One region of the Kitasatospora sp. NPDC048662 genome, then DNA from elsewhere that is predicted to be linked to it. Evidence: riboswitches for the same ligand, from Rfam matches in the RefSeq annotation. Region 1 holds a riboswitch; each other region holds the start of a gene.

Region 1 (10,057 bases):
GCCGACCACCCGCAGCTGCCCGCGCTGCGCGCCGCCGGCGTCGAGCCCCGGCTGATCGAACGGGGCTCCGCCCCGGCGCTGGCCCGGCAGCTGCTCGCCCTGGCCCCCGCAGTGTGGCTGGAGAGCCCGGACGGCGATCCGGGGCTGACCGACGCGCTGGCCCGGATCGCGGTGGAGGAGGCCGGCGAGCACCCGGAGATCGAGGTGCTGCCGGGCTCGTACGACCTGCCGGGCGCCCGGCTGCTGGACCTGGTCTCGGTGATGGACCGCCTGCGCTCGCCCGGCGGCTGCCCGTGGGACGCCGAGCAGACCCACCGGAGCCTGGTGAAGTACCTGGTCGAGGAGGCGTACGAGCTGGTCGAGGCGATCGAGGAGGACGACCGGCCGACCCTCCGCGAGGAACTCGGGGACGTGCTGCTGCAGGTGTTCTTCCACTCCCGGATCGCCGAGGAGGACGCCGAGGACCCGTTCTCCATCGACGACGTGGCGGGCGACATCGTCGAGAAGCTGATGTACCGCCACCCGCACGTGTTCGGCGACGTCAGCGTCCGGGACTCCGCCGAGACGGAGGCCAACTGGGAGCAGCTGAAGGCCGCGGAGAAGCAGCGCGAATCGGTGCTGGACGGCGTCCCCGCGGGCCTGCCCGCGCTGGCGTACGCGGCGAAGCTGGTCTCCCGGGTGCGCCGGGCGCAGTTCACCGGAGTGCCGGACGCGCCGTACGAACTGCCCGCCGAACTCACCGCCGAGTCGGCGGGAGAGCTGCTGCTGGCGGTCGCGCAGCGCGCCTACGACCAGGGTGTGGACGTGGACGCCGCACTGCGGGCGGCGGCCCGGCGCTACCGCCGGGCGGTACGCGCCGCCGAAGGACTGTCCGAGGGCGACTGACCGGCCGTCAGACCCTAGCTCGCCAGCGGGACGTCCGTGACCGGGCGGCGGCGCTGGGCCGGCACGACCTCGCCGATCGCCTCGCCGACCAGGGCCAGCAGCTCGGCCAGCGGGTCGAGGTGGCCCGGCAGCTCGGCGAGCTGGACGATCCGCTCGCCGTCCGGGCCGGCGACCGCGAACAGGTCGATCGGTCCGAGGTGCTTGGCGGCGGTTTCGACCAGCGCGGCGATGTCCGCCGGGTGGTGGACGTCACCGGACACACCGACCACCGGGCAGCCGGGACGGTCGAGTTCGGCGGCCAGGTCCTCGGCGACGTTGGGGCGAAGATCGGCGATGAGCAGGCCGGCGGCGCCGGCGGCGGAGAACCGGCGGGCCAGGTCGGCCCCCTCGCCTCCGTCGAGCACCGCGATGACCACCACTGCACCGGCTACTCGCATGGCCTGCTCCCCTTTCAGAGCGAACCGCGGGCGGTCCGCACGCCGCCCACTGGGGTTCTTGCGGAGGATCGTAGGCTCGCCCCGACTCTCCGCAACAGCAATTACCCGCCAGGTGACCAGACTCACGCGACGGCGGTTCCAGATACGGTCAAGACATGCCAGATCAGCCCCACGCCGCCCACCCGCAACTCTTCACCTGGGAGTTCGCGGCCGACCCGTATCCGGCGTACGCCTGGCTGCGGGAGCACGCCCCGGTGCACCGCACCACACTGCCGAGCGGGGTGGAGGCCTGGCTGGTCACCCGGTACGCGGACGCCAGGCAGGCGCTGGCCGACTCCCGGCTCTCCAAGAACCCGGCGCACCACAGCGAACAGGCGCACCGCACCGGCCGGGTGGGCATCCCGGGCGAGCGGCAGGCCGACCTGATGACCCACCTGCTGAACATCGACCCGCCGGACCACACCCGGCTGCGCCGCCTGGTGTCGAAGGCGTTCACGCCGCGCCGGGTCGCCGCGTTCGAACCGCGGGTGCAGCAGCTCACCGACCGCCTGATCGACTCCTTCGCGGAGCGCGGCGAGGCCGACCTGATCCACGAATTCGCCTTCCCGCTGCCGATCTACGCGATCTGCGACCTGCTGGGCGTCCCGCCCGAGGACCAGGACGACCTGCGCGACTGGGCGGGCATGATGATCCGGCACACGGGGGGAAAGCGCGGGGGAGTGGGCCGCGCGGTCAAGCAGATCCGCGGGTACCTCGCCGACCTGATCCACCGCAAGCGCGCCGACCTCGGCGACGACCTGATCTCCGGCCTGATCCGGGCCGGCGACCACGGCGAGCACCTGACCGAGAACGAGGCCGCGGCGATGGCCTTCATCCTGCTGTTCGCCGGCTTCGAAACCACCATCAATCTGATCGGTAATGGGGCATTTGCCCTACTTCGCAACCCTGTTCAGCGCACCCTGCTCCAGGAGTCGCTGGCGCGCGGCGAGTCGGGCCTGCTGGAGACCGGCATCGAGGAACTCCTGCGCTACGACGGGCCGGTGGAGCTGGCGACCTGGCGGTTCGCCACCCGGCCGCTGAGCATCGGCGGGGTGGACATCCCGGTGGGCGACCCGGTGCTGGTGGTGCTGGCGGCGGCGGACCGCGACCCGGCCCGGTTCTCCGAGGAGAACACCCTGGATCTGGCCCGCTCGGACAATCCGCACCTCGGTTTCGGTCACGGCATCCACTACTGCATCGGCGCGCCGCTGGCCCGGCTCGAAGGGCAGCGCGCGATCGGCACACTGCTGACCCGGCTGCCGGATCTCCAGCTGGCCGCCGATCCGGCCGAACTCCGTTGGCGGGGTGGGCTGATCATGCGCGGGCTGCGTGAACTCCCGGTCTCCTTCACGCCCCGCTGACCCGGTTTCGACCGCCGCCGCCCAGCCCCCGCACGTGACCCTCCGTGGACCCGGTGGGGGCGCGTGATGCGCCCCCACCCCGGGCGAATCGGACATATATGGACGGTTTGTGCACGAGAAGTGGAGGTCCGTAATTTCGACGTGATACCGGTGATATGAGCTTGTGATTGCTCGTCAGCTCTGCTTACTCTCCGATTTGCCCGCAGCTGCGGGCCCCGAACGCGGCACGCCGAGTCCTGTCCGCCGCGCTCTCGGGACACCGACCAGGAATCGGACAGGAGCGGGGGAACCAGGTGTGAACGCCGTAGTCCCAACGGCTTGGGGTGAAGCCGCCGGGGAGCGGACGCAACCGCGTCCGGAGTCCCAGGCGGCCGGGCCAGCCTCCCGGTCCGAACCCGACAGCTCACCTCGTAGGCGTGCGGAGAGGAAGTCCCATGCTGTTCGCCGGTACTGGACGTCACCGCCGTAGCACCAAGGCCGAGAAGGTCGTCGCCGCCGCAGGCGTCGCCTCCGTGGGCCTGGCCCTGCCCCTGCTGTCCGCCACCGGAGCGGCAGCCGCACCCGCCGACACCTGGGACCAGGTGGCCCAGTGCGAGAGCGGCGGGGACTGGAGCATCAACACCGGAAACGGGTACTACGGCGGCCTGCAGTTCTCCTCCTCCACCTGGCGCGCCTACGGCGGCGCCGAGTACGCCCCCCGCGCCGACCAGGCCACCCGCACCGAGCAGATCGCGGTGGCCGAGCGGGTGCTCGCCTCCCAGGGGCCCGGCGCCTGGCCGTCCTGCTCGATCAAGGCCGGCCTGTCCCGGGGCGGCGACAGCTCCGAGGACACCGCCTCTCGTTCGCAGCCGCGCTCGTCCGCGCCCAAGCAGAAGCAGTCGAAGACGCAGCAGCAGTCCAAGGCTCCGAAGCAGGGCGCCCCGGCCGCCGCGCCGGCGCAGACCGGCGCCGGGAAGTACACCGTGCAGGAGGGCGACACGCTCTCCGGGATCGCCGCCGCACGGAACGTCTCCGGCGGCTGGGAGCAGCTGTTCACGGCGAACCGCGCGGTGATCGGCGCCGACCCCGATGTGATCATGCCCGGGCAGGTGCTGGCGCTGTGACGGCGCGGGTCGGCCGACTCCGGCCCGGCGGTCGAACGGTCCCCCGGTTCGCCTGACGATCCGTCCGCTCCGGGCGTGCGCACAGCAGTTCGCGCCGCCCGGGGCGCACCGCCGACGGGCAAACAGGTGAACTACCAGTGAGTAGCCGGGCCACACGGTGAGACGACGCCCGGCCGCGCGTGGCCGCAGGCATGTCTGCGGCTAGGCTCTGGGCGTAACGACCACACATCCGCTTCCGCTAGGAGATGCCTCGTGCCGTCCATTGATGTCGTCGTAGCCCGTGAGATCCTCGACTCCCGCGGCAACCCCACGGTCGAGGTCGAGGTCGGTCTCGACGACGGCAGCACCGGTCGTGCGGCTGTCCCGTCGGGTGCCTCCACCGGCGCCTTCGAGGCGCTGGAGCTCCGCGACGGCGACAAGAACCGCTACTTCGGCAAGGGCGTCGAGAAGGCCGTCCTCGCCGTCATCGAGCAGATCGGCCCGGAGCTGGTCGGCTACGACGCCACCGAGCAGCGCCTGATCGACCAGGCCATGCTCGACCTGGACGCCACCCCGGACAAGTCCTCGCTCGGCGCCAACGCCATCCTCGGCGTCTCGCTCGCCGTCGCGCACGCCGCCTCCGAGGCCAGCGACCTGCCGCTGTTCCGCTACCTGGGCGGCCCGAACGCCCACGTGCTGCCCGTCCCGATGATGAACATCCTCAACGGCGGCTCCCACGCGGACTCCAACGTGGACATCCAGGAGTTCATGATCGCCCCGATCGGGGCGGAGTCCTTCTCCGAGGCCGTCCGCTGGGGCGTCGAGGTCTACCACACCCTCAAGGGCGTGCTGAAGGAGCGCGGGCTGTCCACCGGCCTGGGCGACGAGGGCGGCTTCGCCCCGAACCTGGACTCCAACCGCGAGGCCCTCGACCTCATCACCGAGGCCATCAAGAAGGCCGGCTACACCCCGGGCAAGGACGTCGCGCTCGCCCTGGACGTCGCCGCCTCCGAGTTCTACAAGGACGGCGCCTACCAGTTCGAGGGCAAGGCCCTGTCGGCCACCGAGCTGATCGAGTACTACGCCGAGCTGGTCGCCGCCTACCCGCTGGTCTCCATCGAGGACCCGCTGGACGAGTCCGACTGGGACGGCTGGAAGGCCATCACCGACAAGCTGGGCGACAAGGTCCAGCTGGTCGGCGACGACCTGTTCGTCACCAACCCGGAGCGCCTGCGCAAGGGCATCGAGACCGGCACCGCCAACGCGCTGCTGGTGAAGGTCAACCAGATCGGCTCGCTCACCGAGACCCTGGACGCCGTCGAACTGGCCCAGCGCAACGGCTACCGCTGCATGATGTCGCACCGCTCCGGCGAGACCGAGGACGTCACCATCGCCGACCTCGCCGTCGCCACCAACTGCGGCCAGATCAAGACCGGCGCCCCGGCCCGCTCTGAGCGCGTCGCCAAGTACAACCAGCTGCTGCGCATCGAGGAGATCCTCGACGACGCGGCGGAGTACGCGGGCCGTGGCGCCTTCCCGCGCTTCCGCTCTGCGGACAAGTAAGCACAGCCGCTCCGCGGACAAGTGAGCACAGCCGCTCCGCGGACAAGTGAGCACAGCCGCCCTGCGGACAAGTAAGCACAGCAAGGGCTGCTTGCCGAGCCTGTTGTGACCGGTGCCCCGGCTTCCACCGCGTAGGGTGGGGCCGGGGCACCGGCATGCGCAGGAGGGGCGACCAGATGGCCAAGTGGAGAATTCCCGGACTGGCGGCGCGCCCGCGCTTCACCAGCCGGGCCACCGTGCTGGTCCTCGTCCTGTGCTCGCTGGTGGCGATACTCGCGTACCCGACCCGGCAGTACATCGCGCAGCGCGGCGAGATCGCCGATCAGCGGGCCAAGGCCGACCACGCCCGCCAGCAGGTCGACGAGCTGCGCCGGGCCAAGGCCCGCTGGCAGGACCCGGAGTTCGTCAAGGCCCAGGCCCGGGAGCGGCTGCACTACGCGCTGCCGGGCGAGACCCCGTTCGTCTCGGTCGCCCCGCCGCCCGCGCCGGGCGAGAAGCAGTCCGCCTCGGACAGCGCCGGCCGGCCCAAGGCCGCCCGCCCGTGGTACTCCACCTTCTGGGACTCGGTGGACGCCGCCGACACCGCACTCGCCGCACCACCCGCAGCACCCTGACACCCCGTCCTCCACCTGACGAACAGACTCCTGATGAGCAACCAGAACCCTCCCGTCTCCGACCACGACGTCGCCGCCATCGCCGCCCAGCTCGGCCGGGTGCCGCGCGGGCTGCGCGCCGTCGCCCACCGCTGCCCGTGCGGCAACCCGGACGTGGTGGAGACCGCGCCCCGGCTGCCCGACGGCACGCCGTTCCCGACGCTCTACTACCTGACCTGCCCCAAGGCCGCCTCGCTGATCGGCACCCTGGAGGCGGACGGCGTGATGAAGGAGCAGACCGCCCGGCTCGCCGAGGACCCCGAGCTCGCCGCCGCCTACCAGGCCGCGCACGAGGACTACATCGCCCGCCGGGACGCCATCGAGGTGCTGGAGGGCTTCCCCAGCGCCGGCGGCATGCCCGACCGGGTCAAGTGCCTGCACGTGCTGGTCGGCCACTCGCTGGCGGCCGGCGAGGGCGTCAACCCGCTGGGCGACGAGGCGATCGGCATGCTGGAGGAGTGGTGGGCCAAGGGCCCGTGCGTCAGCCCCGCCGAGGTCGAGGCCGCCGGTGAGCGGGTCGCCCGCAACAAGGCCAAGGCCGAGGACCACGCCGCGGTGATCGCCGCCAAGGAGGCGCTGACCGCCGAGCGGGCCGAGCGCGCGGCGCGCCAGGCGGAGGAGGGCGGCGAGTCGTGAGCACCGTCCGGGTCGCCGCGATCGACTGCGGCACCAACTCGATCCGCCTGCTGATCGCCGACCTGGATCCGGAGACCGGGGAGATCGTCGATCTGGACCGGCGGATGCTGATCGTCCGGCTCGGCCAGGGCGTCGACCGGACCGGCCGGCTGCACCCCGAGGCGCTGGACCGCACCTTCGCGGCCTGCCGCGAGTACGCGGAGATCATCGCCGCGCACGGGGTCGGCCCGGAGCGGATCCGGATGGTCGCCACCTCGGCCTCCCGGGACGCCGAGAACGCCGCCGAGTTCACCGCCGGTGTCCGGGAGATCCTCGGCATCACCCCGAGCGTGGTCAGCGGCGACGAGGAGGCCAGGCTCTCCTTCACCGGCGCCACCCGCGAGCTGCTCGGAGGCCCGCACCGCCCGCCCTACCTGGTGTTCGACCTGGGCGGCGGCTCCACCGAGTTCGTGCTCGGCGAGCAGGACGTGCGGGCCGCGCACTCGATGGACATCGGCTGCGTGCGGATGACGGAGCGCCACTTCGCGGGCGGGCAGCCCACCGAGGCGCAGATCGCCGCCGCCCGGGCCGACATCCGGGCCGCGCTGGACACCGTCGAGGCGAGCGTCCCGCTGAAGGACGGCGCCACCCTGGTCGGCCTGGCCGGCACCGTCACCACGGTCGCCGGGATCGCGCTGGAACTGCCCGGCTACGACTCCGAGCTGATCCACCACGCGGTGCTGACCGTCCAGCAGGTGCGGGAGACCGCCGAGTGGCTGCTGCACTCCTCGCATGCCGAGCGGGCCGCCGTCCCGGTGATGCACCCCGGCCGGGTCGATGTGATCGCGGCCGGCGCGCTGGTCCTGCTGGAGATCATGGAGCGCACCGGGGCCGCCGAACTGCTGGTCTCCGAGCACGACATCCTCGACGGGATCGCCTGGTCGATCGCTTGATCCGGGCGCGCCGGGAGGCCCTGGGAGGGCCTCCCGGCACGTCTCGGCAAGAAGCTTCGTGAATTTCTTCACATGGCGGTCGGGTCTTTCGGCCCAGCGCGGTGTCCGGTCCGTCCGATATGTGGGACCGAAGGCGTCCGGGGCGGGTGGTTCGTGGGATCGCAGGCAACCCGCCGCTCGCGCCGAAGAAATCGAAAGCGCACTCGGGAACCCGTACGCCGCAAGGATCGTTGCTGCTCAGCGCGGCACCGAGTGCCACGGCGATCATGGTGGGCGGGCGGTGGAGGCGGCGGGGCCGCCCCGGGCCGGAAATGCGGGCGCGCAGTGTAGCACCCAGTGTCCAGGAGCTTGTGATGGGCCTCACGAATGGTCCGTCAGGCGGGGGTGGATACTTTCGGACATGAGCACCACGGAGCGTCCTCGCATCCTCATTGTCGGCGGTGGTTACGTCGGCCTGTATGCCGCGATGCGCATCCTCAAGAAGATGCGCTACGGCGAAGCGACCGTCACGGTCGTCGACCCGCGGTCGTACATGACGTACCTGCCCTTCCTCCCGGAGGCGGCCGGCGGCAACGTCGCCCCCCGCAACCTCGTCGCGCCCCTGCGCAGCGCCCTGAAGAAGGCGGAGGTGCTCACCGGTCACGTGACCGAGGTGGACCACGCCCGCAAGGTCGCCACCATCCAGCCCGCGGCCGGCGACGCCTACGAACTGCCCTTCGAGTACCTGGTCGTGGCGACCGGCTCGGTCTCCCGCACCTTCCCGATCCCGGGCCTGGCGGAGCACGGCATCGGCATGAAGACGGTGGAAGAGGCGATCAGCCTCCGCAACCACGTCATGGCGCAGCTGGACAAGGCCGAGTCCACCACCGACGAGGACGTCCGCCGCAAGGCGCTGACCTTCGTCGTCATCGGTGGCGGCTTCGCCGGCATCGAGACGGTCGCCGAGATCGAGGACATGGCGCGCGACGCCGCCAAGATCTACAAGACCGTCAGCCGCGACGACATGCGCTTCATCGTGGTGGAGGCGGCCAACCGCATCCTCCCCGAGATGGGCCCCGACCTGGGTCTGTGGACCAAGGGCCGCCTGGAGGAGCGCAACATCGAGGTCTACATCGAGACCTCGATGGACTCCTGTGTCGACCAGCACGTGGTGCTGAAGAACGGCATGGAGTTCGACGCCTCCACCATCGTGTGGACCGCCGGCGTGAAGCCGAACCCGGTCGTCAACCGCTTCGGTCTGCCGCTCGGCCCGCGTGGCCACGTCGACACCGCGCCGACCCTGCAGGTCCAGGGCTTCGACTACGTGTGGGCGGCCGGCGACAACGCCCAGGTCCCCGACCTGGCCGCCGGTGAGGGCGCCTGGTGCCCGCCGAACGCGCAGCACGCCGTCCGTCAGGCCGCCGTCCTCGGCGACAACGTGGTGGCCGGCATGCGCGGCTTCCCGCAGGCCGAGTACAAGCACAAGAACCTCGGTGCGGTGGCCGGCCTCGGCCTGCACAAGGGTGTGGCGATCCTGTTCGGCAAGGTCAAGCTCAAGGGCCGCCTCGCCTGGTACTTCCACCGCCTCTACCACGGCGCGATGGTCCCCACCATGAACCGCAAGATCCGGGTCTTCACCGACTGGACGCTGGCGATGTTCCTCAAGCGCGAGACGGTCGGTCTCTCCGAGATGGAGAAGCCGTTCGACGCCTTCCAGGAGGCCTCCGCCCCGCCGAAGCCCGCCGCCGCGGCCGAGCCGAAGAAGGAGCTTGCCGCGAGCAAGTAAGCGACCAGACCCGCCACTTCGGGTTACGAGTCGGAGGCCCTCCGCCCGGCAACGCCGCCGGACCACGTCCTCCGTGGTGCTCAGCCGGCCTTGCTGCCGGGCGGAGTACAGCACTCAGTTGACGAAGGCCCCCACCCCCGCCGGGTGGGGGCCTTCGGGCTTTCCCGGGCCGCCGTCGGTCCTGGCGTCCCGTCAGCCGACTGTTCGGACGGACCCGGCGCGGTCGGGCTCGGGGAGCGGGGTGGCGCAGAAGGTGCCGCGGGCGTCGATCATCGCGCAGGCCCGGGCGCCGCCGGACGTGCCGGCCCGCACCATCTTGGTGTGCGCGGTGTGCCCGCTCTGCTGCCGGTACTCCTCCTGCTCGGGCGGGTCCCCCTCGGTGCCGAAGACCTGGATGCGGTCGCCGGGGGAACCGCCGTCCATCCTGGCCCAGACGGCGCGGCAGCCGGCGCTGTAACGGAGCTCGACGAGCACACCGAACTCGCGGCCCCGGTCGGTGGTGACGGCGTCGTTCTGGCACACCGTGGTCGTCGGCTCGACATGGACGCAGCTCTCGCCGGCGCAGGAGGCGATCGCCCCGGCGGACGGCGCGGAGGCCTCCGGGGCGGGTGGCAGCGCGGCGGACGAGCCCGGGCGGCCGGCGGTCGGAGGCCCGTCCCGGAGGGCGAGGGTGAGGCCGCCGCCGATCAACGCGGCGGCCAGGA
Region 2 (10,057 bases), on a different contig from region 1:
GGCGACCCCGCGCAGGGCTGACGCACTTCCACCGCCCCGCGTCCCCGTCCGCGCCCCGGACCGGGGCGCGGGGCGGACTCGTCGGTGGGGTGCTGTCGGTGCGGCACGGTAGACGGGACAATTGCAAGCAGCGGCGGACACCAACGCCCCCGGCACCCGCCGGGGCCCGCCCGGACCAGGATCGGAGCCGAGAACAGTGGCGGAGGCAGCGAACGCGCCCGCGGGCACGGACGGGACCGCGCACGCTCCGGTCGATCCGGAAACCGGCCCCGTCGAGAGCGCCGAGGCGGCCACCGAGGAGGCCGGCGGTGACACGGCCGGCCGGGTGCTGCCCGAGGGCGTGCGCCGCCGGGTGGTCGGCATCGCCTCCGACGCGCTCGGCGGCATCGCCCCCGGCGAACTGCCTGCCGCGCTGCGCCCGTACGCCAAGTTCACCGCCGCCCGGCGGGCCAAGTACGCGGCCACCGCGCTGGCCGCCGCGCTGGAGTCCGACCCGGCGTTCCGGGTGCGGATAGCCGAGCGGCTGCGGCTCGGCCAGCCCGACCTGGTGCGCGCCCTGGAGGCGGGCACCGTACCGGCCGCCGCCGACCCGATGGACGTGGCCGCCGCCGCCTACCTGGTACGGCCCACCGGCTGGGCCCGGCTGGTCGAGGAGGCCGGCGAGCAGGCCGAACGGGTCGACGCCGAAGGCGCCGCCGCCGAGGCCGCCCGGCTGGCCGAGAAGCTCCAGGAGGAGCTGGCCGAGGCCCGTACCGCCGCCCGCGCCGAACTGGAGCGCCACCGCGCCGAGTCCGAAGGGGTGCGCCGGGAGGCCGACTCGCTGCGCAAGAAGGTCCGCTCGCTGGAGGCCGACACCCGTCGGGCGCAGGCCGAGAGCCGCCGGCTGGCCGCCGAGCTGGAGGCCGCCCGGGCCGCCGCCGCGGCCGAGCGCGGCGCCGCCGAGATCGAGGCCCGTCGGCTGCGGCACCGGGTCGCCGAGCTGGAGGCCGCCGTGGAGACCGGGCGGCGCACCGCCCGGGAGGGCCGCAGCGTCGAGGACATGCGGCTGCGGCTGCTGCTGGACACCGTGCTGCAGTCCGCGCAGGGCCTGCAGCGGGAGCTGGCGCTGCCGGTGACGGCGCTGCGCCCGGCCGACCTGGTGGAGGCGGTGGAGCCCGGATCGGCCTCGCCGCACGACGTGGCCCGGCGCGGCCTGGCCGAGGACGACCCGGCGCTGCTGGACCAGCTGCTGGCCATTCCGCAGGTCCACCTGGTGGTGGACGGCTACAACGTGACCAAGACGGGGTACCCGCAACTGCCGCTGGAGCAGCAGCGGTTGAGGCTGCTGGGCGGTCTGGCGATGCTGGCCCAGCGGACCCAGGCCGAGGTGACCTGCGTGTTCGACGGTCAGGACCTGGACGTTCCGGTGATCATGGCCCCGCCGCGCGGCGTGCGGGTCCGGTTCAGCCGGACCGGGGAGACCGCGGACGAGCTGATCCGCCGCCTGGTGCGGGCCGAGCCGCAGGGCCGGCCGGTGGTGGTGGTCTCCGCCGACAAGGAGGTCGCGGACGGGGTGCGCAAGGCCGGCGCCCGCCCGGTGGCCTCGGTTCTGCTGCTGAACCGGCTGTCGCGCAGCTGAACGTGCTGACGGGCGCTCAGCGTCATTGGGGCGTCCGGAGTGTGTCGGTGTGGTGAAGAGGGGCGGAGAAGCGAATCCGGGAGCCCCCCGGGAGTGGACGCGGAGGTAGGGACTTCACTAGGGTCTGGCGTCAAACCTATATTCCGGACTATCGCTCTAACGGGTGAGTCCAGAGGAAGAAGGAGCACCGCCTTGGCCTCCCACCGCCGTCCCAAGCAGCCGAGTCGCGCCCGGGTGACCGTGCTCACCGCTGCCGCCGCGACCGCGGTCGCCCTGTCGGCCCAGGTGAGCGCGCACGCCGCGCCGGCCCAGCCGAACAAGGACGAGATCAAGGCGCAGGTCGACAAGCTCATGGACGAGCAGGAGCAGGCGGCCGAGAGGTACAACGGTGCCAAGGAGAAGGCCGACCAGCTCCGCAAGCAGGCCGACCAGCTGCAGGACCAGCTGGCCCGCGGCCAGGAGCAGCTGAACGAGCTGGCCTCCGGGCTGGCGGCGGTGGCGGGCGACCAGTACCGGCACGCGGGCGTCGACCCGTCGATGCAGCTGATGCTCTCCGCCGACCCGGACAAGTACCTGGACCAGGCGTCCTCCTTCGACCAGGCCGCCGGCACCCAGGCCGACACCCTGAAGTCGCTGAACGACCAGCAGCGCCGGCTGAACCAGCAGAAGCAGGAGGCGGCGACCGTCCTGGCCGAGCTGGACGGCCAGACCCAGGCGCTGAACGACTCCAAGAACGAGGTCAAGAAGAAGCTGGAGGAGGCGCAGAGCCTGCTCAACCAGCTCTCCTCCGCCGACCGGCTGTCGATCACGCGTGGCGACGGCGCGGCCTCGCGCGGTGCCGAGCGGGTCGACCTGGCCAACCTTCCGAAGGCCGGCGGCTACGCCGGGATCGCGGTGCAGAAGGCGCTCGACAAGCGTGGTGCGCCGTACGTGTGGGGTGCGACCGGCCCGAGCAACTTCGACTGCTCCGGCCTGATGGTGTGGGCGTACGCGCAGGCCGGCGTCTCGCTGCCGCGCACCTCGCAGGCGCAGGGCAGCTACGGCACCAGCGTGGGCACCGACTGGCACAACGCCCAGCCCGGCGACCTGGTGGTCTACTACGGCGACCGGCACCACGTCGGCATGTACATCGGCAACGGCATGGTGGTGCACGCGCCGCACACCGGTGACGTGGTGAAGACCATGAAGGTCGACGCCATGCCGATCTCGACCATCCGTCGGGTCTGACGGCCCGACAAACCAGACATACGCCCTTCAGGGCGACAATTGACGCGCTGTGACACGCCCGGGCGGGTCGAGATCCTGCTGTGATCTCGAACACGTCCGGGCGTCGCGTTTTCCGGGTGGGCGGTGGGAAATGCTACGCACTGTGCAACGGATCCCTTACGTTCGGTCAGATTCGTAATCGAAATTGACTCAGATTCAGATTTTTTTCCGACAAGGATTTGAACGGATCACGGATCGGTTACTAGGGTCATAGTTCGACCGCCGCAGAGTCGATCGCCCAAGGGGGGCGACGGTGGGGGTCGCCGCCGAGTCCGTGACGCAGCGGGCGGATCGTCAGAACGAGATCCGCCGACGGGGATACCCCTGCGGGGGTGCTGTCGAACGGAGCCGGGGAACCACGTTCCCCCGGGGTGAATCGGCGCCAGGTCGGCCGCGACAGTGGCCGGTGAGGCGCTGTAGGGCATCTCTTCCGGCCCGAACCCGTCAGCTCACCCGGTAGGCGGTGTGAGGAAGAAGGAGTCCGCCTTCGTGGCGTCCCATCGCCGTCCCAAGCCCGTCGGCCGTGCCCGGGTCTCGATTCTCACTGCCGCTGCCGCCACCGCCGTCGCGCTGTCCGCCCAGAGTGGTGCGCACGCCGACCCGGCGCCCACCAAGGACCAGGTCAAGCAGCAGGTCGACCAGCTCAACGAGCAGGCCGAGGTGAAGACCGAGGCGTTCAACGCCTCCGTCGAGAAGCAGCAGAACCTGCAGAAGCAGGTCTCCCAGTTGCAGGACCAGCTGGCCCGGCAGCAGGACCAGGTGACCACCGTTCAGGAGCGCCTGGCGACCATCGCGGCCGAGCAGTACCGCAACGGCGGCATCCCGCAGACCATGCAGCTGATGCTCTCCAGCAACCCGGACAACTTCCTCGGGCAGGCCGGTGCGCTCAACACGGTCGGCGCCACCCAGTCCGACCTGCTCAAGAGCTTCAAGGCCGAGCAGGCCAAGCTCGACGGGCAGCGCAAGGAGGCCGAGCAGAAGCTCGCCGAACTGGACACCACCACGAAGGCCCTCAAGGCCGACAAGGAGGACATCCAGTCCAAGCTGGCCCAGGCGCGGGAGCTGCTCAACACGCTCACCCAGAAGGAGCGCGACGAGCTCGCCGCAGCCGAGGCCAAGGCCGCCGACTCCTCCCGCAGCCAGGCCGAGCGCGCCTCCCGCGGCGACAACACCCGCACGGACCTCAGCGCCCCGGCCCCGGCCGGCTACGCGGGTGCCGCGATGAACGCCGCGCTGTCCAAGCTGGGCAGCTGGTACTCCTACGGCGCGGCCGGCCCGACCACCTTCGACTGCTCCGGCCTGATGCAGTGGGCGTACGCCCAGGCGGGTGTCTCGATCCCGCGCACCTCGCAGGCCCAGGCGGGCGCCGGCACCAGCCTCGGCACCAACATCGCCAACGCCAAGCCGGGTGACCTGATCATCTACTACGGCGACCAGCACCACGTCGGCATGTACGTCGGCAACGGGCAGATCGTGCACGCCCCGCACACCGGTGCGCAGGTCCGCTACGAGTCCGCCACCGTGATGCCGATCAACAAGATCGTCCGGATCTGACGGCCGCTCGGAGCCTTCGGCCCGGCACCCCGCGCAAGGGGTGTCGGGCCGCTCTCGTTCCGGTGTCCGATTCGCGGTCGAATATTCGAAGTTGTCAGGGTTTGGACTGAATCCGTCCGACTCGCTAACCTCTGCCCCGGCCCCCCGTGCGGACGGCCGCCCGACCCGCGGGCGGCGGCGGAGGCCGGAGCGCAGGAACGGAGTCGTCGCACGTGCCCGTGCACCGTCGCCCCCCACTGCCCGGTGTCCAACGCCTCGCCCGAGCCCTGGCACTCACCGCCGCCGCGACCGGCGCGATCCACCTCGGCGTCGCCCCGGCCGCCGCCGCCCCGGCCGACCCGCCCGACCGCACCGACGTCAAGGCGCAGGTCGACCAGCTGTACGAGGAGGCCGAGCAGGCATCCGAGAGGTACAACGCCGCCCAGGAGCAGCAGAAACGGTTGCAGCGCGAGGCCGGTGCCCTGCAGACCCAGGTCGCCGCCGGGCAGGACGAGCTCAACCGGCTGCGCGCCGACCTCGGCGCGGTGGCCGCCGCCCAGTACCGCGCCCAGGGCCTCGATCCCACCCTGCGGCTGATGCTCGACAACGACCCGGCGTCCTACCTGGCCGGCGCCCGCTCCCTCGGCCAGGCCACCGCCCGGCAGAACGAGACGCTGCGCGACCTGCACGAACGACAACGCCGGCTGGAGCAGCGCCGTCAGGAGACCACGGTCAAGCTCGACGAACTGGAACAGGCCCGGCACCGGCTGGCCGCCGCCAAGGACGAAGTCCGCGCCCGCCTGGCCCGGGCCCGGCAGCTGCTGGGCGGCCTCACCGCCGCCGACCGCGACCGGCTGGCCTACGACGACGACGCCCGCGCCGCCCGTGGCGCCGGCCGGTTCGACCTCGGCAACGAGCCCCCCGCCTCCGACCGCGCCGCCGCCGCGCTGAACGCAGCCGTCTCGAAGATCGGCTCCTCGTACGTGTACGGATCCACCGGCCCCAGCACGTTCGACTGCTCCGGTCTGATGTACTGGGCGTGGCGGCAGGCCGGAGTGACCCTGCCGCGGACCTCGCAGGGACAGGCCTCGGCCGGCCGGCGGGTGAGCCTCGCCGAAGCCCGGCCCGGAGACCTGGTGATCTTCTTCAAGGACAGGCACCACGTCGGCATGTACGCCGGCGGCGGTGTCGTCGTGCACGCGCCGCACCCCGGCGCCCGGGTCCGCTACGAGAGCGTCAGCGCGATGCCGGTCAACTCGGTGGTGCGGGTCTGAACCAGCACGAGCCCCTGGTCACCGACCTGCCGCAGGCCCCGGCGCCGCGGCAGGCCGGTGCTTCGCCGTCCCGGCGCGCCGCCCTGCTGGTCGCCGCCGGGTGCGCGGCCCAGCTCTCGCTGCCCCGGGTGATTCCCGCCGGGCCCACCGGTCCGGCCGCCGCCCCGCCCGGACCGCCGGTGCAGTCCGGCGTCCGGGACGCCGTGGCGCAGGTGCTGGCACGGCGGGCCGCCGCGATCCTGCTGCGCGACCCCGGCGGGCTGCCGACGGCGGCGGGCGCCGAGGAGGCCGACCGGGACCTGCTCGTCCGTACCGCCGCGATCCGCTTCACCGAGTACACGCTGCGGCTGACCACGTTCACCGAGCCCGCGCCCGGCGCCGAACGGCTGACCGTCGGCGCGGAACTCGGCTACCGGATCACCGGCGTGGACGACTACCCGGCGCTGCTGGAACGGCAGATCGACCTGCAGCGGGAGCCGGCCGGCTGGCGGGTGCTGCGGGAGGTGCCCACCGGCGCGGTGGCGCCCTGGGACCTGGGCACCGTCCGGACCGCGACCGGGCGGCACAGCCTGGTGCTGGGCCTCGGCGAGGACGGCGAACTGGCCGACCTGGCCGCGCTCGCCGACCGTGCGATGCCCACCGTCGAAGGCGTCTGGGGCCCCTGGAAGCCTGGTCGGCTGCTGCTCGAACTGCCGCTCACCGTCCAGCAGTTCGCCCGCCGGATGGACGTCTCGGCGGACGCGTACCAGGGCATAGCCGCAGTCACCCTGGCGGTCGGCGGCGCGCCGACGCACACCCCCGCCGACCGGGTCGTGGTCAACCCCGACGCGTACCGGCAGCTCAGCGAGCTCGGCCGCCGGGTGGTGGTGACCCACGAGGCCACCCATGTCGCCACCCGGGCCGACACCAAGGCGTGCACCCCGCTGTGGCTCTCGGAAGGTGTCGCCGACTACACCGGCTACCAGGGCACCGGACGGACCACCCGGCAGATCGCCCCCGAACTCGCCAAGGACGTCCGGGCCGGGCGGATGCCGGCCGGGCTGCCCACCGACGACGCGTTCACCGCCGGCTCGGCCGGCATCTCCCAGGCCTACGAACTGTCCTGGCTGGCCTGCGACTTGATCGCCCGCCGGTACGGGCCGGACCGGCTGGTGGCGCTCTACCGGGCCGTCGGGCAGAACGGCGCCGGCGGCCTGGAGCGCGCCTTCCGGTCCGAACTCGGCCTCGGTGTCGCCGAGTTCACCAAGGACTGGACGGCCGCGGTGGCCGCCCTGAAGGACTGATCCGGCTCAGCCGGCCAGCGCCCGCTCCAGGCCCGCCGCGTCCAGGAAGGCGGTGTGGGTGCCCGCCGTGGTGCAGGCGAACGCACCGGCCGCCGCGCCCGCCCGCATGCACTCCTCGACCGGGCGCCCGGCCAGCCGCCGGTGCAGGAAACCGGAGACGAACGCGTCGCCCGCGCCGTTGCTGTCCACGATCGGCGCGCCCGGGTCCACCGCCGGGAAGTGCCGGGGGGCCGCGTCCTCGCGGGTGAGCAGGAACGCGCCGTGCGCGCCCGCCGTGGCCACCACCAGCTCGGCCCGGCCCTCGGCCAGGATCGAGCGCATCGCCGCCTCCGGGCGGTTGCCGAGACCGGCCGCGGACAGGAACACCACGTCCGAGCGGAGCGCGTAGAACCGGTGGTGCTCGTTCTCGCCGTTCCAGGCGTGCAGGTCGGTGGAACTGGGGCGGCCCAGGCGCTCGATGTCCGGGTACATGTCCCGGTTGACGCCGGTGATCGACAGGTGGACGTGCTGCGAGCGCTCCAGCAGCGGCAGCCAGAACTCGCGCGGCAGCCGGGCGTCCGCGGGGTGGCGGCCGTCGTAGAAGGAGAACCGCAGGCCGTCCGCGTCCACCAGGTTGACGCTGCGCGGGGTGCCGGCAGGGGCGGGCAGGTGGCTGAAGTCCAGGCCGCGGCGGGCGTATTCGGCCAGCACCAGGGCGCCCTGCGGGTCCTCGCCGAGGAAGTCGGCGAGCTTGGTGCGCAGGCCCAGCGTGTGGCAGGCCAGCGCGACCCCGTTCCCGGTGTGTGCCGGGTAGTCGAGCACCGGGGGGACGTGCACCGAGTCGACGCCCGGCGGGATCTCCAGGCGGTCCACCCGGACGATGGTGTCCACGCCGACGCCGCCGACGATCAGGATGTCGTAGTCGATCATCCGGCGATGGTGGCAGCGAACTGCGCGGCCCTGCAAGCGCTTTCAGAAACTTGCAGGAGGATGCCGGGTGGTCAGGCGCGGTCCGCCGGGGTGAGGTCGTCCAGCAGATCCTGCTCGTAGGCGATGCCCGGCCGCACCGGGTACTGCGGGCCCAGCTGGCCGGCCGGCAGGACCACCGTGGTCAGCACCTCCCGCCGCCGGGTGGAGCGCCAGAGCCGGTACGCCGACAGCAGGGTGGCCGCCAGCAGCACCAGGTTGCGGGCGGTCAGCACCAGCACGCCGGACAGCTCGCTGCGGTTCACCATCCCGAACATCACCGGGAATTCGAGCGTGGTCAGCACCGTGGCCACCAGCACCACCACCGCCACCGGACGCTGGCTGCTGCCCCGTACCGTCAGGCACACCGCCGCCAGGCCGACCACCCAGATCATGTACTGCGGGCTGATCACCCGGCTGGTCGCCGTGAAGATCAGCAGCGCGCACAGCGCCGCGTCGAACGTGGTCGCCGAGGTCCAACGGGCCGCCCGCAGGCGCCAGATCAGCAGCCAGCCGAAACCGGCCACCGTCATGCCGACCATCACCTTGGAGATCACCGGCACCCACGGGCCGAGGAACTCCACCGAGCCGTAGTTCATCGTCACCGTGCCGTGCCACGTCCCCGCCAGCTTCGCGAAGTGCAGCGGCAGCGCGCCCAGCGACTCGATCTCGATGCCCCGCTCGGACTGGAACTTCAGGAACTCGAACGCCCCGTTCATGCCCGCCGTCAGCAGGAAGCCCAGCGCCCCCGCGAAGGTCGCCGCCGAGGTCCACGCCCGCCGGGTGCGCCGGCCGCGCGGCGTGCCGATCAGCGCGATCAGCGGCCAGATCTTCAACAGCCCGCCCAGACCCAGCAGCACCCCGCCCAGCGCCGGGCGGCGCAGCACCACCAGCAGACCCGCCACCGCCAGCGCCGTCACCATGATGTCGTAGCGGCAGTACACCGTCGGCCCGAGCAGCGGAACGCCCACCACCCAGTACCAGGCCCCCAGGTAGCTGCGGCCCTTGCGCACGCCCGCGCGCATCAGCAGCGCCATCGCCGCCGCGTCCACCACCACGCAGATCACGAAGAACGACACCAGGTACGACCACGGCAGCAGCCCCGGCAGCAGGATCACCAGCGCCGCGCCCGGCGGGTACTGCCAGGTCACGTCGTCCAACGGGAACGTGCCGGTGCACAGCACCTCGTACCAGCTGTGGTAGATCACCGAGACGTCCGCCGTCACGTCCGTATTGGCGATCCGCAGCACCCCCGCGACCGTCAGGACGAGCAGCGTCCGGGAGACCGTCCAGCCTGCCGCCAGGGCCCACAGCGGACGACGGCTCGGCGTGGAACCGGACGGGGCAGGCAGCGCCGGGGCCTCCGAGCTGCCGGGCCGTTCGGCCTGGGCTGACTCCACTACGCTCCTTCGGGTCGTCGCGTACGCACCGGTACCGGGCGTCGCGCCGGGGTACCGGTAAGGACCACCAGCACACCGCATCGGTTGCGGCGGTGTCCTCCAACTTCTCCGAACCGTGTCCGAACCGTCCGGTCCTGCGGGTGTCGCCACAGCGGGCGGCACGGGCCGCATTCCCGGCGGACTGGTGCGGTGACCTATCGTACGGACCACTCACGGGTACTCCGAGCACCCCCTGACCGAGCGAGCCGCGGCACATGAACAGAACCCTCATCGTCACCAACGACTTTCCGCCCAGGCCAGGCGGCATCCAGGCGTTCGTCCACAACATGGCCGTCCGCCAACCGGCCGGGTCGATCGTCGTGTACGCCTCCACCTGGCGGGACGGTCGGGAAGTCGCCAAGTTCGACGCGGAACAGCCCTTTCCGGTGATCCGCGACCGCACCAAAATGATGATCCCCACCACCCGGATCACCCGGCGGGCCGTGGAGATCCTGCGCGCCGAGAACTGCACCTCCGTCTGGTTCGGCGCCGCCGCGCCGCTCGGCCTGATGGCCCCCCACCTGCGCCGGGCCGGCGCCGAGCGGCTGCTCGGCATGACCCACGGCCACGAGGCCGCGTGGGCCCAACTGCCCGGCTCCGCACAGCTGTTGCGCAGGATCGGCGGCAACACGGACGTCCTGACCTACCTCGGCGAGTACACCCGTTCCCGGATCGCCCGCGCCGTCGGCCCCCGAGTCG
Region 3 (10,057 bases), on a different contig from region 1:
GACGTCACGTTCCTTGAAGGAGACCCGGCCGAGTTCCATCCGGCTGATCTTGGACTCCGAGGCGCGGATCGCGTAGCCCGCGTCCTCCCTGCTGATCGCGCAGCCCTCCCGAAGCCGGCGGAGCTGGGAGCCGAGGAGGATGCGGCGCACCATCGAGCCCCCACCGGGCTGCACTGTGGTCATCTGACCAAACCTCCACTCGGAAAGACCAGTTGCACAGTCTGCCATCACTTGGACGCACTGAGTGCCGGTAGTGGTGCGCGGGGCTACCGCTTCTGACACACGGACACCATCTTGCACGTGCATCCGGTGCATGCATATGCCAATCGCACGACTGCACGTGAATCGACTCTTGCATCTGCCGTGAGCGCAGAGGACCATGGTGCACGTGCACTTGCACGCCCTTGGCAACCCCGCGGGCTCCGCGTCGACAGCTTGCGCGATTCCGCACACCCGTCCCGGCAACGCCCGTGCGTCGCTGGGTACTTGCGTGTGCGCGCAGCGGTCGGGCGCGGCGGCAGAGCGGCCGAGCGAGTCGGAGGTGACCGGCATGACCCCGGTGGGTCCCGCCGTGTCCGCCCCCTTATGGGAGGAGCTCTTCATGAGCACCGGTACCGCCGTGGCGACCGACCCGCATGTGGTCAGCTGCACCCTCGCTCCCCGGTTCGAAGCCGTGCGCACCGCGCGGGAGTTCGCCCGGATCACCCTCGACACCTGGGGCCTCGGCGATCTCTTCGACGATGTGGCCCTGGTGGCTTCGGAGTTGGTGACCAACGCGCTGCGGCACGCACTCGGCCAGCACGAGCCGTCCCGCGTCCCGGCCCAGATCACTCCGCAACCGGCCGTCGGCTCACTGCCGATCCGGATCAGCCTGGTGCACCGGGCCCCACAGGTGGTGTGCGCGGTGAGCGACCCGTCCAGCGCCGGCCCGATCGCCCGCGAGGCCGATTTCGTGGCGGAGTCCGGCCGCGGCCTGCACCTGGTGGACTCCTTCTCCCGCTCCTGGGGCTGGCACCCGCTGGCGGGCGCGGGCAAGGTGGTGTGGGCACTGTTCGACGCCCCCGCGTCGCAGGCCGCCATCGAGCCCCCGCTGCCGAACCTCGGCCGGCACCGCCGCTCCGCCTGACGCACCGCTCCCCTTCTTCTCTCCTCCGCGGCGGAGCCCAGGAAAGCAAGAAGGCCGTCGCGGGATCTCCCACGACGGCCCGACTGTACGGCCGTTGACATGCCGTCAGAGCGCGCTGCCCAGGTGGTCGAACTCCCCGTCCTTCACGCCGAGCAGCATCGCGTCGATCTCCGCCCGGGTGTAGACCAGCGCCGGCCCGTCGGGGAAGCGCGAGTTGCGCATCGCGACGTCGCCGTTCGGCAGCGCGGCGAACTCGACGCAGTTGCCCTTCGAGTTGCTGTAGCCGCTCTTCTGCCAGACCACGCCCTCGAGGTCCGTCGCCGCCATGCCGTTGTACGCCTCACCCATCGTTTTCTCCCCAGACCCTGGTGAATGCCTCACTTGACGTGATGATAGCTCGGCTGCACGTGCATCAGCATGGGATATTTCCCGTGCAGAAGAACGTGCCGATGCCGTCACCAAGCCTTCACGAGACCGCAATTGACGGTGCGTAAGCGGACACAGCCGGGCGAATCGGAATCCACTCCATGACCGTCCGCACACAGCCGTCAGCGCGTTGTCGATCATCACCGCCCGTCCCACGCCTCACAGCCAGTCACAACTCGCGCTGTGATGACCGTCACTTCCTGACGGAAAGCCGCCCACTGTCGGCATCCGGCTGCAAGGCACGCTGGGCAATGACCTACGATCTGGCGCATGAGCACCGCAGCCATCCCGGGCGCGCCACTGCCCGTCCGTACGCCAGGCTCCCGTGCGCGGGGGCGCCACCGCCGTCCCGAGCGCCCCGAGATCATGGCCGGTTCGCCTGCCCTGGTGCTGGCGGTTCCGGCCGTCGCCGGGCCGGAGACCCGTCCGGTCGTCGACGAGCTGCTGTCCGTCGTGCGCGGCGACCAGCCGGGCATCGAGGTGACGGCCGCTTACCTGGGCGGCGAGGACGCCTCGACGGTGGCCGATCTGCTGAACGCGGCCGCGGAGGCCGGCCGGAGCGCGCCGGTGGTGCTGCCGCTGGTTCCGGGGCCGCACGAGTTCCTGCCGGAGCTGCACAAGTCGGCCGCCGAGACCGGCGCCCAGGTGCTGGACCCGCTGGGCCCGCACCCGCTGCTGGCCGAGGCGGTGCACGTGCGCCTGTCCGAGGCGGACCTGGCCCGCGCCGACCGCGCCCGCCTGTTCGCGATCGCCACCGCCGCCGACGGCGTGGTGCTGACCACCACCGGTGGTGAGGAGGCCGCGGCCGCGGCCGGCATCACCGGTGTGCTGCTGGCCGCCCGGCTCGCCGTGCCGGTGGTCCCCGCCGCGCTGGACGTGCCCGGCTCGGTCGCCGCGGCCGTCGCGCACCTGAAGTCGACCGGCTGCGAGCGCCCCGCGCTGGCCCCGCTGGTGATCGGCCCCGAGGCCGACCCGGAGCTGCTGGCCGCGGCCGCCGAGGAGACCGGCTGCCCGAGCGCCGCCCCGATCGGCGCCTACCCGACGGTGGCTCAGCTGATCGCCTCCAGCTACCTGGCGGCGCTCCCCGAGCCCACCCAGGAGCAGTTGGAGGCCGCCGAGGCCGCCGCCGAGCAGCGCACCACGCCGGGAGCGCACGCGGCGCGCTGACGCGTCACCCGAGGACCGCGACGGGCGGGAGCAGCGCATCGACGCGTTCCCGCCCGTCGTGCTTTCGTTCCGGCCCAGGCTCTGGACACGTCCGGGCGGGCGCCGAGCCGGTGACGCGTGCGGGCGCCCGGACGGTAACGCGCCCGGCCGGTGACGCGTGCGGGCGCTCAGCCGGTGACGCGCCCGGTGCGCGGCGCGCCGTCGGTGAACTTCAGCGTGGGCAGCTCCACCTGACGGGGCGGTGTGGGCGCGGTCGCGGGGCTGGTGGCGGCGTTCCACGGTCCGGCGGCGAGGCCGGGGCGGGGTTTGCCGAGCGCGAGGGTCTCCGACTGCCCGGCCCTGCGGAACAGGATCTGCTTGGGCGCGGGCGCGTCCGGGTCGAGCCACAGCTCGGGGCCGTCGCCGAACTCGCAGTCCAGCACCGCGATGTCGTCGGGCTTGCCGTCCCCCGTGGCCCGGAACGCCACCCCGGCCTTGCGGTGGCCGGTCAGCCGGCTGCGGCTCAAGGTGACCAGTTCGCCGTCGAGTTGGTGCTTGAGGGTGGCCACCGCGTAGTCGGACTGCCCGGCGGCGTCGATCAGCAGCCCGTCGAACACGGTGCCCTTGTCGCGGCCGAGCGCATGGACGGCGATCCCGCCGGCGGCGTTGCCGTACAGCACCGACGCGGTGTACGCGAAGTCGTTCAGGTAGGCGCCGTGCTCGATGCCCCAGCCGCCGTTGTGGTAGGCGGCGAACCGGGTGACGGTGTGCGGGTGTTCGGAGTTCTGCCAGACGAAGATGCCGTTCTCCAGGTTGTTGTGCGCCAGGCAGTTCTCGAACGTCCACACTCCCTCGCTGGTCTCCGGCCACTCGTACCCGGAGGCACCGGTGGCGCCCTGCACGCCGACGGCCACGCAGTCCCTCGCCGAGGAGCCGGTGCCCGCGCCGAGACTGAACCCGGTCAGCCGGTAGCCGCGCGGGTTGGGCTCGAACACCGTCCGGGAGGCGACGCACCCCACGTAGGCGATGTCGTCGGACGGCCCCTGCGGGGTGCGGGTGTCGATCGGGCCGTCCCACCAGTACGCGTCCTCCAAGGTGTTGTGGGAGATGCAGCCGCGGAAGGTGATCCCGTGACTGTTGTGCGGCACGAACGCGTGACTGCCGGCATCGCGGACCACCACGCCCTCGACCACCGTGCCGCGCGAGGTGTCCAGCAGCATGTGGAAGTGCAGCCCGTACCGTCCGAGCACCGGTTCGCTCACGGGCTGCCCGTTCCACTTCTCCTTCCCCACCGCCCGCGGCCCGACCCGGCGCAGCTCCGCATGCCGGACGTCGGCCGGCCGGCTGGACGTCAGATGGACGTGCGCCCGCCCCTGCTCGGTGCCCTCGACCCGGACGTTGCGGGTCAGGTTGAGCACCTCCGCGCCGAACACCGCCCCGCCGCCGAGGCTCACCCGCGGGTGGGCGTGCTGGAGCGGGGCGGTGAGGGTGACGTTCGGGCCGTCCACCCGCTGGACCGTCACCAGGTCGTAGGAATCGGAGAAGCCCTCGGCGTCGGGCGGCGTGGTCGGCGTGACGGCGAGTTCGTCACCCACCTGCCAGCCCTCGGGTGCGGCCGCCAGCTTCAGCACGGCGTCCCCTGCCTTCAGCTCGGTGGCGGCCCGTACCCACGCCGTGCGGGGCGCGCCGTCCAGCCGCAGGTAGCCGCGGCCGGTGACCCACAGGCCGGTGTCGGTGTCGACGACGCTCATGCCGCCGCCCTGGAAACGGCGCTCGTCGATGTCGGGAAAGCGCAACGTATGGGTGTGCGCCGCCTCGGGCGCGAGCGCGAGCGTGCCGCGGACCTCGACGTTGCCGGTACTCTCCAGCGTCAGCGACCGGTCGGTGGCGAACACCAGCGACCCGCCGGTGTCGATCAGCAGCGAGCCGACCTTGGCGTCCCCGTCCAGCACCACCTTGTCGGTGATCCGCACGGCACTCCCCGCCCCGGGCACCTTCCCGCCCCACCCCTTGGCGTCCGACCACCTGCGCCCGCCCTGGTCCACCGCCCCCGCCACCGGCTCCGCCCCGGCCAGCGACTGCCGCAGCACCACTCCCCCACCGACGGCCGTCACCGTCCCGACCGCCAGCCAGGTCAGCATTCGCCGCCGGCCCAGCAACGGCCGCCGGTGCCGCCCGTTCTCCCACTGCTCCACGATGGCCGCCTCCCGAAACGCGCAGGGACTCCGAATCGTCGGGGGCAGCATAGGTGGCGGGTTCGGTGGAAATCGGCGACTTCCGAGGCGACTAAGCATTCTGACGTACCGTCATCCACCAGTTCGGCAGAAATGGGTGACGGGGGCAATTCCATGACCCGTCAGCAATGGGCCCTGGACGCCGGAGCAGAGTGGACAGAAGCTCACAAATCACCCATCGACTGACTCCCAAACAACCACAGAGGTGAACTTTCGTCCGACAAGTGCCATAACCACCCAAAACGGGCACAAGATCGACAACTTCCTGACGGCAGCCCAGTTCCGGCCACGCACAGCGGAGTTCGTCCGGAATTCCTTGATCGCATTTTCCGGGCCCGGTGACGGCCGTCACAGGAATTTGCGAATCATCCTTAAATCCGCTTAATCTCCTGCCCACGTTCGTGGACACACGGACCCAGCTCGCCCGGAACGCCGAATCCTGCCGCCGGGTGGGCCGGCTCATGCGAAACGCACCGCGGCAGGGGCGGGGGAACCAGGTAAGTCGCCCTGGGGCGGTCCTGACGGACCGGTCCGGGGCTTGGGGTGAAGCCGGGCGCGCCGAGAGGTGCGCGCGGCCGGGCAACTCCAGCCCGAATCCGACAGCTCACCTCGCAGGCGTGGGAGAGGAACGCATCTTCATGCTGCCCATCAGCGCCAAGCGCGCCCGCCGTCTGATCGCCACCACTGGTGTGGTGGGCATCGGCCTCACGGTTCCCGGCCTGGCCGCGGGTACCGCCTCCGCCGCGTCGGTGGCCACCTGGGACAAGGTCGCGCAGTGCGAGTCCAGCGGCAACTGGTCGATCAACACCGGTAACGGCTTCTACGGCGGCCTGCAGTTCACCGCCTCCACCTGGGCCGCCTTCGGCGGTACCGCCTACGCCCCGCGCGCCGACCTGGCCACCAAGGACCAGCAGATCGCCGTCGCCGAGAAGGTGCTCGCCTCCCAGGGCCCCGGCGCCTGGCCGGTGTGCTCCGTCCAGGCCGGTCTGACCAAGGGCGGCGCCGCCCCGCAGGTCAACACCTCCACGGGCTCCACCACCGCCCAGACCCAGGCCCCGAAGCCGGCCGCCCAGCCGCAGGCTCCGAAGCAGACCCAGCAGGCGGCCCCGCAGCAGCGTCAGGGCCAGGCCCAGAGCCGCCCGCAGGCCCCGGCCCAGCCGCAGGCCGACCAGGGCGCCCAGGCCGCCGGCAGCTACACCGTGGTGGCGGGCGACTGGCTGTCCGCCATCGCCCAGCACCAGAACGTCGAGGGTGGCTGGGAGAAGCTCTACGAGCTGAACCGCTCCGTCCTCACCGAGGGCCCGGACATGATCTACCCGGGTCAGAAGCTGGCGCTCGGCAACGTCTCGGTCGCCGAGACCCCGGCCAAGCAGTCCGCCCCGGCCCGCAAGTCCTCCGGTTCGACCCCGGCGCCGAGCACCCCCGCCCCGGCGCAGCCGAGCACCCCCGCCAAGCCCGCCACCACCACGACCGCCACCACCGCCACGACCGCCACCACCGCCCTCAAGGCGACCGGCTCCAAGGCCGCGGCGGTCGACTTCGCGCTGTCGAAGGTCGGCCAGCCGTACATCTACGGCGGCACCGGCAACGGCGGCTGGGACTGCTCGGGCCTGACCCAGGCCGCGTTCCGCCAGGCCGGCATCAGCCTGCCGCGCGTGGCCGCGGACCAGGCCGACTACTCGACCCGGGTCTCGCTGAACAGCCTGCAGCCGGGCGACCTGCTGTTCTGGTCGAACAACGGCGCCAACTCGGGCGTCTACCACGTGGCGATCTACATCGGCGACGGCAAGTACGTCGAGGCCGCCAACCCGAAGTCCGGCGTGAAGACCGAGACCATCGCCAACTGGGCGCCGGACTTCGCCGGTCGGGTCTGAAACGCCTGACACCGCGCACACGCGCATGAGGTGACCGCACCGCGGACACCGCTGCCCTCGGGGACCCTGGTCGGCTCCGGGGGCAGCGGCCTATTCTCGGCCGAAGGCCAAAGGCCGGAAGCGGTCCCGAGACCCTGGAGCGGTGTGCGATGGCGAAGGTGACGACCACGCTGGACGCGGACCTCGCGCTGGAGGCGATGATGCGCCTCGGGGTGAGCAGCCCGCAGGACGCGGTGGAGCTGCTGGTGCGCGACTACCTGTCCACCGGCCGCCGCACCCAGGCGCGCACCGGCGGCAGCCGGGACGGCGAACGCTTCGCCGGCCCGGCCCCGTCCGTCGAAGACTGACCCGGCAACGCCCGGCGCAGAGCCAACACCCGTTACGCCGAGAGGCCCTCGGCACCGCCTACCGCCGCGACAGGGCAGCTCTCCGGCCGAACACCGCTGCGGCCCCCGTCCGACGAACGAACGAGGGCCGCAACTACCGCACCAACAAGCTCAGTTGCGCGGACCGGAGCCGGTGGAGCCACGCATCACCAGCTCCGGCTGGAACATGAACTCCGAGCGCTGCGCCGGGTTTCCGCCGACCTCCTCCAGCAGGGCGTCGACGGCGGCGGTGGCCATCGCCTCGACCGGCTGCCGCACGGTGGTCAGCGGCGGTTCGGTGAACGCTATCAGCGGCGAGTCGTCGAACCCGACCACCGAGACGTCCTGCGGCACCGACAGTCCCCGCCGGCGCACCGCGCGGATCGCGCCGAGCGCCATCATGTCCGAGCCGCAGACGATCGCCGTGCAGCCCTTGTCGAGCAGCGCCTGGGCGGCGGCGTGCCCGCCCTCCACGCTGAACAGGGTGTGGTGGATCAGCTCCCCGGCCTCTTCGGCGGTGCGCCCGGTGAGCTGCTGGAGCGCGGCGGTGAAGCCTTCGATCTTGCGCAGCACGGGGACGAACCGCTTCTGACCGACCGCCAGCCCGATCCGGTCGTGGCCGAGTTCGACCAGGTGCTGGACGGCCATCCACATCGCCGCCCGGTCGTCCGGGGAGATGAACGGCGCGGCGATCTTCTCGCTGTAGCCGTTGATCAGCACGAACGGGACCTGACGGCCGGAGAGTTTGGCGTACCGGTCGTGGTCGGCGGTGGTGTCGGCGTGCAGTCCGGAGACGAACACGATGCCCGCCACGCCGCGTTCGACCAGCATCTCCACGAGTTCGTCCTCGGTGGAGCCGCCCGGGGTCTGGGTGCACAGCACCGGCGTGAAGCCGTGCCGGCTGAGCACCTGTTCGATGACCTGGGCGAGTGCGGGGAAGATCGGGTTGCTGAGCTCGGGGGTGATCAGGCCGATCAGCCCGGCGCTGCGCTGGCGCAGCCGGGTGGGCCGCTCGTAGCCGAGCACGTCCAGCGCGGCCAGTACCGTCTGCCGGGTGGTCGCGGAGACGCCCGCCTTACCGTTGAGTACGCGGCTGACGGTGGCTTCGCTGACCCCCGCCTGCGCCGCGATGTCGGAGAGTCGCGCTGTAGTCACGAGCCCAGAGCCTATTGCAACCACCTCAGACCGCCCACCATGCGGTGCTGTCGGCCGGGAGTTCGGTGTGCTCGGCCGCCACCACGGCGGCCGAGGACAGCAGCAGCCGGCCGGGCGCCGGGATGCTGACGCTCTCCCCGGTGACGTTCACGGTGCACACGAACGACCCTTCGGCCGCCTCGCGACGGAACATCAGCACGCCCTCGGGGGCGGCCAGCCACTCGACCTCGGTGCCGGCGCCGAGCGCGGGCTGCTGGTGGCGCACGGTCAGCGCGGAGCGGTACAGCTCCAGCGTCGAGGTCGGGTCACCGGTCTGGACCTCTACCGAGAGCTCGGCCCACTCGGCGGGCTGCGGCAGCCAGCTCGGGCCGCCGGCCACCGGGCCGAAGCCGTACGGCGCCTCGCTGCCGGACCACGGGATCGGGACCCGGCAGCCGTCGCGGTAGCCGTCCTGGCCGGCCTGCCGGAAGAACGACGGGTCCTGGCGGACCTCGTCGGGCAGGTCGGTGACGTCCGGCAGGCCGAGCTCCTCGCCCTGGTAGATGTACGCGGAGCCGGGCAGCGCGAGCATCAGCAGGGTGGCCGCGCGGGCCCGGCGCAGGCCGAGCTCGCGGTCGCCGGCGGTGCGGATCTGGGTGCCCAGGCCGGGCTCGTTGGCGAACCGGGTGGCGTGCCGGGTGACGTCGTGGTTGGACAGCACCCAGGTGGTGGGGGCCTGGACGGGGCGCATCGAGTCGAGCGAGAGGTCGATCACCTCGCGCAGCTTCGCCGCGTCCCAGTCGGTGCCCAGGTACTGGAAGTTGAACGCCTGGTGCAGCTCGTCGGGGCGGACGTAGTTGGCGGTGCGCTGGACGGTCGGGGTCCAGGCCTCGGCGACGCCGATCCGGTCGCCGGGGTACTCGTCGAGGATCGTGCGCCAGCTGCGGTAGATGGCGTGCACGCCGTCCTGGTCGAAGAACGGCATGACGTCGTTGCCGAGCAGCTTCAGCTGGTCGCGGCTGCCGAGGTCGGGCAGGCCGGGGGCCTTGACCAGGCCGTGGGCGACGTCGATCCGGAAGCCGTCCACGCCCATGTCGAGCCAGAACCGCAGGATGGAGCGGAACTCGTCGGCGACGGCGGGGCTGTCCCAGTTGAAGTCGGGCTGCTCGGGGGCGAACAGGTGCAGGTACCACTCGCCAGGGGTGCCGTCGGGGTTGTCGCTGCGGGTCCAGGCGGGGCCGCCGAAGATGGACTCCCAGTCGTTGGGCGGGAGTTCACCGCTCTCGCCCTTGCCGGGGCGGAAGTGGTAGCGCTCGCGCAGCGGGGAGCCGGGGCCCTCGCGCAGCGCGCGCTGGAACCACTCGTGCTGGTCGGAGGAGTGGTTGGGGACCAGGTCCACAATGATCCGCAGGCCCAGGTCGTGGGCGTCGCGGATCAGCCCGTCGGCGTCCAGCAGGGTGCCGAACATCGGATCGACGGCGCGGTAGTCGGCGACGTCGTAGCCGGCGTCGGCCTGCGGGGAGGCGTAGAACGGCGAGAGCCACACCGCGTCCACGCCGAGGTCGCGCAGGTAGGGCAGGCGGCTGCGGATGCCGGGCAGGTCGCCCATGCCGTCCCCGTTGCCGTCGGCGAAACTGCGCGGGTACACCTGGTAGATGACCGCGTCCCGCCACCAGCCGCCTCTGGAGGCCCCATTGGTCGCAGCAGTCGTCCGAGCGGCGGGAACGGCGGCGGGCCGGGAGGCGTCGGCCA

Evidence for each region. Region 1 has a riboswitch for cyclic di-AMP ahead of ACZ6R9_RS08775 (LysM peptidoglycan-binding domain-containing protein). Riboswitches for the same ligand answer to the same signal wherever they lie in the genome.
Region 2: linked by a shared signal. The riboswitch ahead of ACZ6R9_RS29720 (C40 family peptidase) and the one ahead of ACZ6R9_RS08775 (LysM peptidoglycan-binding domain-containing protein) in region 1 are both predicted to bind cyclic di-AMP.
Region 3: linked by a shared signal. The riboswitch ahead of ACZ6R9_RS26680 (transglycosylase family protein) and the one ahead of ACZ6R9_RS08775 (LysM peptidoglycan-binding domain-containing protein) in region 1 are both predicted to bind cyclic di-AMP.

The regions. Positions count from the first base shown of each region.
Region 1 covers NZ_JBVJHA010000002.1:616,901-626,957, reverse strand. Annotated here, with positions in the region: gene ACZ6R9_RS08790 (nucleoside triphosphate pyrophosphohydrolase) at 1-885, shown strand, start outside; gene ACZ6R9_RS08785 (SDR family NAD(P)-dependent oxidoreductase) at 900-1,322, opposite strand; gene ACZ6R9_RS08780 (cytochrome P450 family protein) at 1,478-2,722, shown strand; cyclic di-AMP (ydaO/yuaA leader) riboswitch at 2,970-3,153, shown strand; gene ACZ6R9_RS08775 (LysM peptidoglycan-binding domain-containing protein) at 3,157-3,825, shown strand; gene eno (phosphopyruvate hydratase) at 4,078-5,367, shown strand; gene ACZ6R9_RS08765 (FtsB family cell division protein) at 5,544-5,981, shown strand; partial or broken gene ACZ6R9_RS08760 (DUF501 domain-containing protein) at 5,978-6,521, shown strand; gene ACZ6R9_RS08755 (Ppx/GppA phosphatase family protein) at 6,653-7,588, shown strand; gene ACZ6R9_RS08750 (NAD(P)/FAD-dependent oxidoreductase) at 7,989-9,353, shown strand; gene ACZ6R9_RS08745 (DUF2690 domain-containing protein) at 9,546-10,057, opposite strand, start outside.
Region 2 covers NZ_JBVJHA010000015.1:79,959-90,015, forward strand. Annotated here, with positions in the region: gene ACZ6R9_RS29705 (hypothetical protein) at 1-21, shown strand, start outside; gene ACZ6R9_RS29710 (NYN domain-containing protein) at 326-1,618, shown strand; gene ACZ6R9_RS29715 (C40 family peptidase) at 1,811-2,845, shown strand; cyclic di-AMP (ydaO/yuaA leader) riboswitch at 3,182-3,363, shown strand; gene ACZ6R9_RS29720 (C40 family peptidase) at 3,374-4,438, shown strand; gene ACZ6R9_RS29725 (C40 family peptidase) at 4,651-5,691, shown strand; gene ACZ6R9_RS29730 (hypothetical protein) at 5,820-6,974, shown strand; gene ACZ6R9_RS29735 (carbohydrate kinase family protein) at 6,981-7,883, opposite strand; gene ACZ6R9_RS29740 (glycosyltransferase 87 family protein) at 7,955-9,319, opposite strand; gene ACZ6R9_RS29745 (glycosyltransferase family 4 protein) at 9,574-10,057, shown strand, end outside.
Region 3 covers NZ_JBVJHA010000012.1:9,088-19,144, forward strand. Annotated here, with positions in the region: gene ACZ6R9_RS26655 (helix-turn-helix domain-containing protein) at 1-183, opposite strand, end outside; gene ACZ6R9_RS26660 (ATP-binding protein) at 602-1,126, shown strand; gene ACZ6R9_RS26665 (DUF397 domain-containing protein) at 1,232-1,474, opposite strand; gene ACZ6R9_RS26670 (sirohydrochlorin chelatase) at 1,823-2,719, shown strand; gene ACZ6R9_RS26675 (hypothetical protein) at 2,887-4,893, opposite strand; cyclic di-AMP (ydaO/yuaA leader) riboswitch at 5,392-5,565, shown strand; gene ACZ6R9_RS26680 (transglycosylase family protein) at 5,550-6,806, shown strand; gene ACZ6R9_RS26685 (hypothetical protein) at 6,956-7,153, shown strand; gene ACZ6R9_RS26690 (LacI family DNA-binding transcriptional regulator) at 7,304-8,326, opposite strand; gene ACZ6R9_RS26695 (glycoside hydrolase family 13 protein) at 8,352-10,057, opposite strand, start outside.